Regions from separate parts of the Epibacterium sp. ABZ3_068 genome, predicted to be linked through region 1. Evidence: riboswitches for the same ligand, from Rfam matches in the RefSeq annotation. Region 1 holds a riboswitch; the other holds the start of a gene.

What was found. A riboswitch is a leader RNA that binds a small molecule or an ion and turns the genes downstream of it on or off. The one in region 1 is predicted to bind cobalamin.
Region 2: it holds a riboswitch for cobalamin, as region 1 does, so the genes downstream of both, ACXAEW_RS02210 (aromatic ring-hydroxylating oxygenase subunit alpha) here and ACXAEW_RS01085 (DUF1636 family protein) in region 1, are expected to answer to the same signal.

The regions. Positions count from the first base shown of each region.
Region 1 is NZ_JBSWUV010000001.1:213,324-218,185, reverse strand. It holds gene cobN (cobaltochelatase subunit CobN) at 1-1,525, opposite strand, end outside; gene cobW (cobalamin biosynthesis protein CobW) at 1,532-2,617, opposite strand; gene ACXAEW_RS01085 (DUF1636 family protein) at 2,623-3,012, opposite strand; cobalamin riboswitch at 3,108-3,321, opposite strand; gene cobO (cob(I)yrinic acid a,c-diamide adenosyltransferase) at 3,372-4,007, shown strand; gene ACXAEW_RS01075 (DUF1513 domain-containing protein) at 4,119-4,862, opposite strand, start outside.
Region 2 is NZ_JBSWUV010000001.1:460,619-465,480, forward strand. It holds gene ACXAEW_RS02195 (carboxymuconolactone decarboxylase family protein) at 1-430, shown strand, start outside; gene ACXAEW_RS02200 (CobW family GTP-binding protein) at 609-1,724, shown strand; gene ACXAEW_RS02205 (alpha/beta fold hydrolase) at 1,699-2,589, opposite strand; cobalamin riboswitch at 2,767-2,970, shown strand; gene ACXAEW_RS02210 (aromatic ring-hydroxylating oxygenase subunit alpha) at 3,085-4,311, shown strand; gene ACXAEW_RS02215 (FAD-binding oxidoreductase) at 4,316-4,862, shown strand, end outside.

The sequences.
Region 1 (4,862 bases):
AGGCGTGGCGCGGGGTCCGGTCGAGATCATGATAATCATCGACACGGGTTTTCACTTGACCTCGTTCCGGTTGCAGGGCGATAATGGCGTTGCCCGCCTTCAAGGCGCGGAACCGGAAATTCTGCCCGTCACAGTCGGCATCATCTTCCGGATTGCCCCAAGCGGCACAGAGGTCTTCGCGCAGGCTGTCGGGCAGATCGTGCAATGCGGCCAGATAGTCGTTTAACGGAAGTTCCAGAACCTCTTTCATAAGACGCAGCCCTGCGTTTTTCGGCGTCTCGACCCCATAGCCTTGAGCTGCAAGCTCCTGAAGGATCGTTTCGCAGGAGGCCAGGGCATCCAGCCCGACCGCATGTGCGAGGTTGTGATCGCGCCCAGGATATGTCGACACAACAAGGGCGAGGCGCTTGTCCTGGTTGGCCTTTGTCGCCAGTGCTAGTTGTCCCGTTATCCGGTCAACCACGGCCCGTATGCGGTCTGGGTCTGCGCGATGAGCGAAACGGGAATATTCCAGATCAGGGTCCTTCTTTCCCGGTGCTTTGAAGCTGACCACACCGGCAAAGATGCGCCCGTCGACCTCTGGGAGAACCACATGCATCGCAAGGTCTGCAGGGGACAGTCCCCGGTTGGCCTCGGCCCAATCCTTACGCCGTGCAGTGGAGAGCGCGACTTGGAAAACGGGGCAGCCGGTGGTCGAGAGGGGGGATGGGCTTCCATCCCGCCCCTGAGCGGAAAACGCCGTGGCATTGATGATCGCAGCCGGAGAAAGCCCGGGCAGACAATCGCGCAGCCATTGCGTGGCGGCGGGCGATTTGAGACTGGTTGCAAACGCCCCAAAAGCGGCATAGCCGCGTGCGCGCAATTCGTAAATGAGCGCATCCACCGCTGCAGTATCCGCAGAGGTCAGATAGGAGCGGTAGAACGTCACAAGGATCAACGGTTTGCCGTCGCTGTCCAGATGGTCAGTGACACCCAGGTCGGGGTCGTAAAACCCTTGATCCGGCATTGTTTTAACGCCGCGCACTGGGCCTGCATAAAGCCCCGCAGCCAGCGCGAGTTGCGCCAAGGCAGCCTGGGCCGCAACGGCCCCCCCGGCGTCGCAAAGATGCTGCAGACGGCGCAATGTTGATGCGGGCAGGGTGGAAAGGTCATCCAGACGCGGGTCCTCGCGACCATCTGCAGGCAGGACCGCCAAGGCAATCCCCTTGCGCCGGGCGAGATCTTGAAGAGTGGCCAGCCCATAGGGCCAATAGCTTTCCCCGCCGATCAGCCGAACAAGAATTCCCTTGGCCCCGTCCAACGTCTGTTCCGCATAAACGTCCACAGACAGCGGATGCTTCAACGCGATCAGATTGGCGAGCCGCAAAGAGGGTAGGCTTCCGTCGGCTCTGTGCCAGCCCGCCGCAAAAGCACCCAGGTCGCTGTCTGAAAATGACAGCACAATCAGGTCTGCAGGCGTTTGGCCCAGATCCTGTGGTGTGTCACTTTCATCTAGCCCGTGGCTTTCGCGGAAGACGACGTGCATGGTGGATCAGGCTCCCAGATCTGCGTGGATACCCGCAGTGTCGATATTGTCGTGTTCCGCAATCACCACCAACTGGGTCTTGCGCTCCTGGGTCCCCCAGGGCTGATCGTATTGGGCCCGCAGACGTTCGCCAACGGCCTGGATCAGCATCCGCATCGGTTTTCCTTCAACCGCGACATAGCCTTTGACGCGCAGAATCTTGCGCTTTCGGGCCATCTCGATAATGCGATTTTGCAGGTCTTCAGGATCAGAGACTTCTCCCAATTCGACCACAATGCTCTCAAACTCGTCATGGCTGTGATCATGATGATGGTGGTGATCGTGTTCATCATCGTGTTCATCATCGTCATGATGGTGGTGATGCTCGTGGTTCGAGGGGCGGGCATCCAGATCATCTTCGGCCGCCGCTTCAAGGCCCAGGACAACACGCGGATCAATCACCCCTTCGGTCATCGGCAGGATCGGCAACTGGCGCGGGGCTTCTTTCTCGATCACGGCGCGTGCGGTGGCAACACCCTCCTCACCCGCCAGATCCGCCTTGGACAACAGGATGATATCCGCGCAGGAGATCTGATCCTTGAACAGCTCTGACAAAGGTGTTTCGTGGTCGATGCCCTCATCGGCCTCGCGCTGAGCCTGTACCGCGTCCAGATCCGTGGCAAACTGCCCTTTGGCAACAGCCTCGGCGTCGGCCAGTGCGATTACCCCGTCCACAGTGATCCGGGACCGGATGGCAGGCCAGTCGAAGGCCTTGAGCAAGGGTTTGGGCAGGGCGAGCCCCGAGGTTTCAATCACGATGTGATCCGGAGTTTCGGGCAGAGCCATCAACTGCTCGATGGTCGGGATAAAGTCATCTGCCACGGTGCAGCAGATGCAGCCATTGGCCAGTTCCATAATGTTTTCGGCAGGGCAGTTTTCATCCGCACAGGATTTCAGGATATCTCCGTCCACGCCTGCGGTGCCAAATTCATTGACCACCACAGCCAGTCGCTTGCCTTGCGGGTTTTGCATCAGATGGCGGATCAATGTGGTTTTACCAGCTCCAAGGAAGCCGGTGACAACAGTGACTGGGATTTTGTTGAGGTTGGACATTGGTTTTAGGCCTCAGGCAGCTTCAGAGGAGGAATGCGGGCAACAGTTTGCTTGCGAAAAATCTGTGGGCGTTCACGCCAGGGAACCAATCCGTCTGTGGTTTGGGCATAGGCTGCGACACCTTTCAGAATGTCTTCCACATGTTCATTTGGGTCCATGTCGCCATAGACATAGGTCCAGCGCTCGGCACCGCCGCTGAGAACCATGGAACATCCTCGGGTGCACGCCGAGAGGCATTCCACGCCTCGCAAAGTAACACCTTCGGGCAGTCTGGCTTCTGTTAAAGCCTCAAGCATCACTGCACCAGGGCGGGGGCCTTCAGGGTCCACATCCGCACGGCGGCAGGTGGTGCAGACGGTCAGCATTACCTCGCCAGATTCACGTGTGTCGGCCATTGTGTGCCGCTCCTTCCTGTTCTGTGGCTAAAAAGGTGCTGCCAGCGGGGCGCAGTTTACGTGTTGCCCTCAACCGGTTGCAGAACACCCCGTCCGCCCGTTGTTCGATGTGCTGGCAGGTCTCCCGGCTTGCAGATGTCACCTGAACGTCAGGCGGTGGCCTCCATCCTTCCCGGGAAAATCCCAGTGGTTTGCGGAAGCCTCATCCGGTCACGGTCGCGGGGGCGGCTGTGCTTGGCAGATTGCGCTGCTGTCACATTCCCTCTTCGCCCAAGGCACGCCTTGGGAACCAACATAAAACCCCTTGCGCTATTGCGCCCTTCCTTGTCAAGACATGGCAAAACCCGAAGGAGCATCCGATGAGTGAGACGTCCGAAAAAGTCATTTCCCATGAAGAGGCCGAACGCCATGCGTCCAAAATGGCCAAGAAGAAGGCCGCGCGCGACAAGATGATGAAGACCAAGGATGGTGAAAAAGGGTTGATCATCGTCCACACAGGGCCGGGAAAAGGTAAGTCCAGCTCGGGCTTTGGCATGATTATGCGGTGTATCGCCCACAAGATGCCCTGTGCCGTGGTGCAGTTCATCAAAGGTGCCTGGGCCACGGGTGAGCGGACACTAATCGAGGAAAACTTTGGTGATCTTTGTCAGTTCTATGCAATGGGAGAAGGGTTCACCTGGGAAACCCAGGATAAGGTGCGTGATATTGCTGCAGCGCGGAAGGGCTGGGAGAAAGCCAAAGAAATGATCCTGGATGAGCGTAACGCGATGGTTCTTCTGGATGAGATCAACATCGCGCTGCGGTACGAATATCTCGATCTTGAGGAGGTCCTGGAATTTCTGGTGGAGCGTAAACCGGCGATGACCCATGTGGTTCTGACCGGGCGTAACGCAAAAGAAGAGCTGATCGAGATTGCCGACCTTGTAACGGAGATGGGCCAGATCAAGCACCCATTTAGGGCAGGGATCAAAGCGCAGAAAGGTGTAGAGTTTTGATGTGCTTCCTGCAGGGCTTTGCCCTGCTGGCCTGACCAAAGGTCAGGCCAAGCCGCGCGCCAGAGAGCTGGAGCCAAAGGCTCCAGCTCTCTGGCGCGCGGCGCCCCCGTTTCAACCGACAGGCACCAGATGATTGTCCCACGCGGTTGCTGCGGTTGTGATTGTGTGTGTGTCATTGTGTGACAGGTTCAGGATCTGACCTTGACCGGTGGTGGCGATCCATCCGGCTGTGTTTCCAGTCAGGCCGCAGACATCAGTAACCTGATGCTCCTGAACAAGATCACCAGATGCGGTGTTCATAATCTGCACCCGGTCCCCACGGGGAGATGAAACCGCCACCTCCGTGCCCTTGGCAGAAAAGGCGATTGAACCGCCATATCCATTCAGATTTCGCAGGCGCGGGTCTCCCTCAGCCAAAAGCCGCGGCGGGGCGTTGCGCCTGTGCAGGCCCACGATTGGCGCAAGCTCGCCCAGGTCACCCTGCCATTGCATCGCGAAGCCAACCGTCCCGTCCGGTGACAGCGCAAGGTGGCGAATTGAGTTCAGATGCAGATCTTGATCCAGTTTCATTTGTTCCAGGATCTCGCCAGAAAAGCTCAGATAGCTGAGACATGGCTCCATTGTCGGCAGGTTCAGCTTGGCGCGGCCACTGTCCGGGTGTGTCTCTATTCCGCCGTTGGCAACGACCAAATAGCCCTCCGGGTGGCGCAGAATATCATGAGGTCCGACGCCTCCTGACGAGAAGCTTGCGATCCGCTGGTAAGTCTTACTGTCCCAGATGCCGATCACACCGCGTGCGTTTTCGTAATCATTCTCGGTCGTGAACAGCTGTTGCCCGTCTGCCGAGAAACAGCC
Region 2 (4,862 bases), 250 kb from region 1:
GGCTCTGCTGGAGGCCTATCTGACCCTGTCGAAAATCAATGACAAAACCAGCTTTACCGAGACCGAGCGCCAGATTGTTCTGCTCGCCAACAACCGGCTGAACGGCTGTACCTATTGCATGGCCGCTCATACGACCCTGGCCCAGATGGGGGGCGTGGCTGAGGACGTGATCACCGCATTGCGCGACGGCACCCCGATTGCGGACGCCCGGCTCGAAGCGCTGCGCCAATTCGCCATCATCATTAATGAAACCCGCGGCTATCCCAGCGACGGCGATATTTCCGCCTTTTTGGAAGCCGGTTTCACCAAAAAGCATGTGCTGGAAGTGCTGGTGGGCACCAGCCTCAAAGTGCTGTCGAACTATACCAACCACATCACCCATACGCCGCTGGATGATGCGTTTGCAGCCAATGCCTGGCGCAAGGATTGATCCCGGTCCCACCCTGACCTGATCCGACCAAACAGACCCGGCCACCCAACAGCGGCCGGGTCTTCGCTGTGCTGGGCACAGTTACCTTGCCCCCAACTCCCTTGACCCGAACATCGTTACAACATATCACTTTTTGAGCTTTCAATCCCCGTCGTCCCAGCCCCAAGCAGGAGCCCTCATGTCCGACAGCCGCCTTCCTGTTGCCCTTTTGACCGGCTTTCTTGGCGCCGGGAAATCGACCCTCCTGAACAAGGTCCTCTCGGACGCGAGCTCGGGCAAAATCGCGGTGATCGTAAATGAATTTGGCGAAGTTGGACTGGACCACGACCTGATCGAAGACAGCAGCGAAGAGGTGGTTCTGATGTCTTCAGGCTGTATCTGCTGTTCGATCCGGGGGGATCTGGCGGAAACACTGGCGGGGCTGATCACCCGGCGCGCCTCGGGTGAGCTGGACTTTGACCGCGTGGTGATCGAAACCACGGGTCTGGCCGATCCGGCCCCGGTGCGCCAGACCCTGTTGTCTGACCGCTACCTGTCGCGCGTATCCCTGCTGGACGGTGTCATTACCCTGGTGGACGCCGCCCACGGCCAATCCACGCTGGATGACCAATTCGAAGCAGTGTCACAGGTCGCTACGGCGGATCTTGTTGTGGTGACCAAAACCGATCTGGTCTCTGCAGAGCAGGCCGATGCGCTGAAAGCCCGCCTCCAGAGCCTTAATCCCACGGCGCGACTGGTTGACGTCAACGAAGTGATCCAATCCCCGCAGATGCTTTGGGGCCTGTCGGGCATGCGGCGCGGCGCGACCACGGAAAACGCGCTGGCCTGGGTGTCCCATACCGATGGTGCCGCGACCAGTGCCGATCCTCTGGCCAATCTTTCGGGCCTGTCCACGCCCGCGCCAACCCAGCATTTCTCAGCCCATGACAGCCGGATCAACACGGCTTCGATCACCTTGGACACCCCGCTGGAGGATGCGGTTTTTGACAAATGGCTCGACACGCTGGTGGCGCTCAAAGGGCGCGACCTGCTGCGTGTCAAAGGTATCGTGTTCCTCAAAGGGATGGATATTCCCTTTGTCTTTCATGGGGTTCAACACATCTTTGATGCGCCTGTGCCGCTGAAGAACTGGCCCGAAGGGGATACAACATCGCGGATCGTGGTGATTGCCCGCGACATGACAGATGCCCAGCTGCAACGCAGTTTTGACATGCTTCGCGCCACCAAGGTCGCGCCCCAGTCCGCAGTCTTTCCCGGCTGGAACGAGGTCAAGGGCGACAACTGGTCCAACTGACCGCTGGCACTGCGTTCAGATGCGTCTGTAACGCGGCTAGCACCTCTTGTGGGCGCTCCTCTACCAGAAAATGCCCGGCGTCAATTGCATGTCCCCTGGCCTTGGGAAACCAGGTCTTCCAGGCTTCAACCGGATCCATGTGATGTGCCACAACCCCTTTGCGCCCCCATAACACCAGACATTCCATGTCGCTCGTCCGGCCCAGATCCGCGCGGTCATGGTCCAGATCAACCGATGCGGCCGCCGCGTAATCTCCACACCAGGCCGCTACCACATCCGGGTTTTGCGCTGCCCGCTCATAAGCTGCCAGCGCTTCAGGATGGAACATCTCTTTCGCCCCCGACAGGCCCAGGAGGGCGGAATGCAGGAAATGAACAGGATCGCCATTGATCAGCCGCTCGGGCATGCCGCCGGGCTGCGCCAGAAACATCCAGTGGTAATAGCGTCTGGCCAGCCACGCATCCATTGTCTTCCACACATCAAGCGTTGGCAGGATGTCCAGCAACGCAACCGAGCGCACCGTTTCGGGATGATCCAGAACCATCCGATGCGCCGTACGTGCGCCGCGATCATGGGCAATCACATCAAACCGGTCATGGCCCAGCCTGGCCATCACCGCGACCTGATCCCTCGCCATCGCCCGAAAGGTAAAATCTCCATCCCGCGCCAGGGACTGGCCATACCCGCGCAGATCCGGCACGATCACCCGATGGCTACGCGCCAACGCATCTACAATCCCATGCCACATCACATGGGTCTGCGGATAACCATGCATCAGCAACAGCGGCTTACCCACGCCGCCCACCCGCGCATGGATACGGGCGGTCGACAGATCAATCTCAACCGTGTCAAACCCTGAAAACATCTCCCCCACCTCCCTGCTTTCGCTGCCCCGAAGTCTACGCCCAAGGGACGTTCGGGCAAGCCTTAAACCACAGCCGCCCAAGGGCAGAGAGATCCCTGCGCCGCGCAAACTTTACTCCGGAAGGTCTGTTTCTTTTCATATTTTGTCGCTTGTGGCGAAGTTGGATCTGCAACGCACGCTAGTTTGAGCGCGTAAGGTGCCGGTGGCTTGTGCAGAGTCGCCGGAGAATTGGGAAGCCGGTGCAACTCCGGCGCTGCCCCCGCAACGGTAAGGATGAACAGACGCGGCCACGACCACTGGGAGGAGGATCCCGGGAAGGTGCCGCATCTTGGGCCAAGGCCTCTTCCAAGTCCGGAAACCAGCCTTGCAGATATGTCAAACCGCGGGTGGCGGTGGGGGCTCCTGTGACCGAAAGCGTGCCTCCCGCGCCGTCGGACGGACCCCTGTTGCCATCTGCCCAAGCCACAACCGCCCCGCGCGGCAGGAGAGCCAGACGTGAGCAAGATCGACACATTATTGGCGCGCAGAACCCGCGGCCATGCCCTGGAACAAGCGTTTTACACAGATCCCGATGTGTTTCAGGCGGATCTTGAAAGCATTTTCTATCGCGAATGGCTGTTTGCCATCGCCGCCTGCGAATTGGAAAAACCCGGCAGCTATGTCACCCATAAGGTGGGTGCATTCCGGGTGATCCTTGTACGCGGGACCGACGGGGACATCCGCGCCTTCCACAACACCTGCCGTCACCGCGGGTCCATCCTGTGCAAAGCCGCCAAAGGCCACGCCCCCAAACTGGTCTGCCCCTACCACCAATGGACCTATGAGCTGGACGGCTCGCTTCTGTGGGCGCGCGACATGGGACCGGATTTCGACCCCAAGGCGCATGGGCTGAAGACTGTTCATTGCCGGGAACTGGCGGGCCTTGTCTATATCTGCCTGGCCGATGAGGCCCCGGATTTCGATACGTTTGCCAACCGGGCCCGCCCCTATCTGGAGCCCCACGATCTGAGCAATGCCAAGGTCGCCTTTGAAAGCACCATCGTGGAAAACGGCAACTGGAAGCTGGTCTGGGAAAACAACCGCGAGTGCTACCACTGTGGCGGCAACCACCCCGCCCTCTGCCGCACCTACCCGGATGATCCCAGCGTCACCGGCATTGGTGAAGGTGGCGAAACACCGCCAAACCTTCAGGCCCATTTTGACCGCTGCGAAACCGCCGGCCTTGCGTCAAACTTCCATATCAGCGACGATGGCCAGTTCCGCGTGGCCCGTATGCCTCTGAAAGAAGGCGCCGAAAGCTATACGATGGACGGGAAGACCGCGGTGCGCCGCTGGCTGGGGCGGGTGCCCTTTGCCGATGCCGGCGCGCTGTTGCAGTTCCATTACCCGACCACCTGGAACCACTTCCTGCCCGATCACTCTATCGTCTTCCGCGTGACCCCGATCAGTGCAACCGAAACCGAAGTGACCACCAAATGGCTGGTTCACAAAGACGCGGTGGAAGGGGCGGATTACGACCTCAAACGCCTGACCGAGGTCTGGGTTGCCACCAATGACGAAGACCGCCAGGTGGTGGAAGACAACCAGATGGGCATCAACAGCCCCGCCTATGAACCCGGCCCCTATTCCCAAATTCAGGAAAGCGGCGTCTTGCAGTTCGTGGAGTGGTATTGCGCAACCCTGGCCCGACGTGTGGCCCCTCAGACCCTTGCGGCGGAATGACGATATGACCACCCTCCCCTCCAAACCCGCCCCCACCTTCTGGCAGGACAGTGAGATGCTGGAATGTGTTTCGGTTGTGCCAGAGGTGCCCAACACCGCCAGTTTCAGCTTTCGCGCGCCCTCCGGTGCGCTCTTCTCTTATGATCCGGGCCAGTTTCTGACGCTGGAAATCCCCGCTCCCGGCCAGCCCGGCGGCGTGGTGCACCGCACCTATACGATCTCTTCGTCCCCCTCGCGCCCCCGGTCCATCACCATCACCGCCAAGGCGCAGGCCAACAGCATCGGCACCCGCTGGATGCTGGACAATCTGCAACCGGGCATGCGGATGAAGGCCATCGGCCCTGCTGGTCTTTTTACCAATGCCCAAAGCCCGTCCAAGAAGTTCCTGTTTATCTCTGCGGGTTCGGGCATCACTCCGATGATGTCCATGACCACCTGCATGTGGGATGAAGGCGGCGATCTGGACGTGGTCTTTATCAACTGCGCCAAACGCCCGTCCGAAATCATCTTCCGTGAGCGGCTTGAACATATGGCCAGCCGCACAGCTGGGC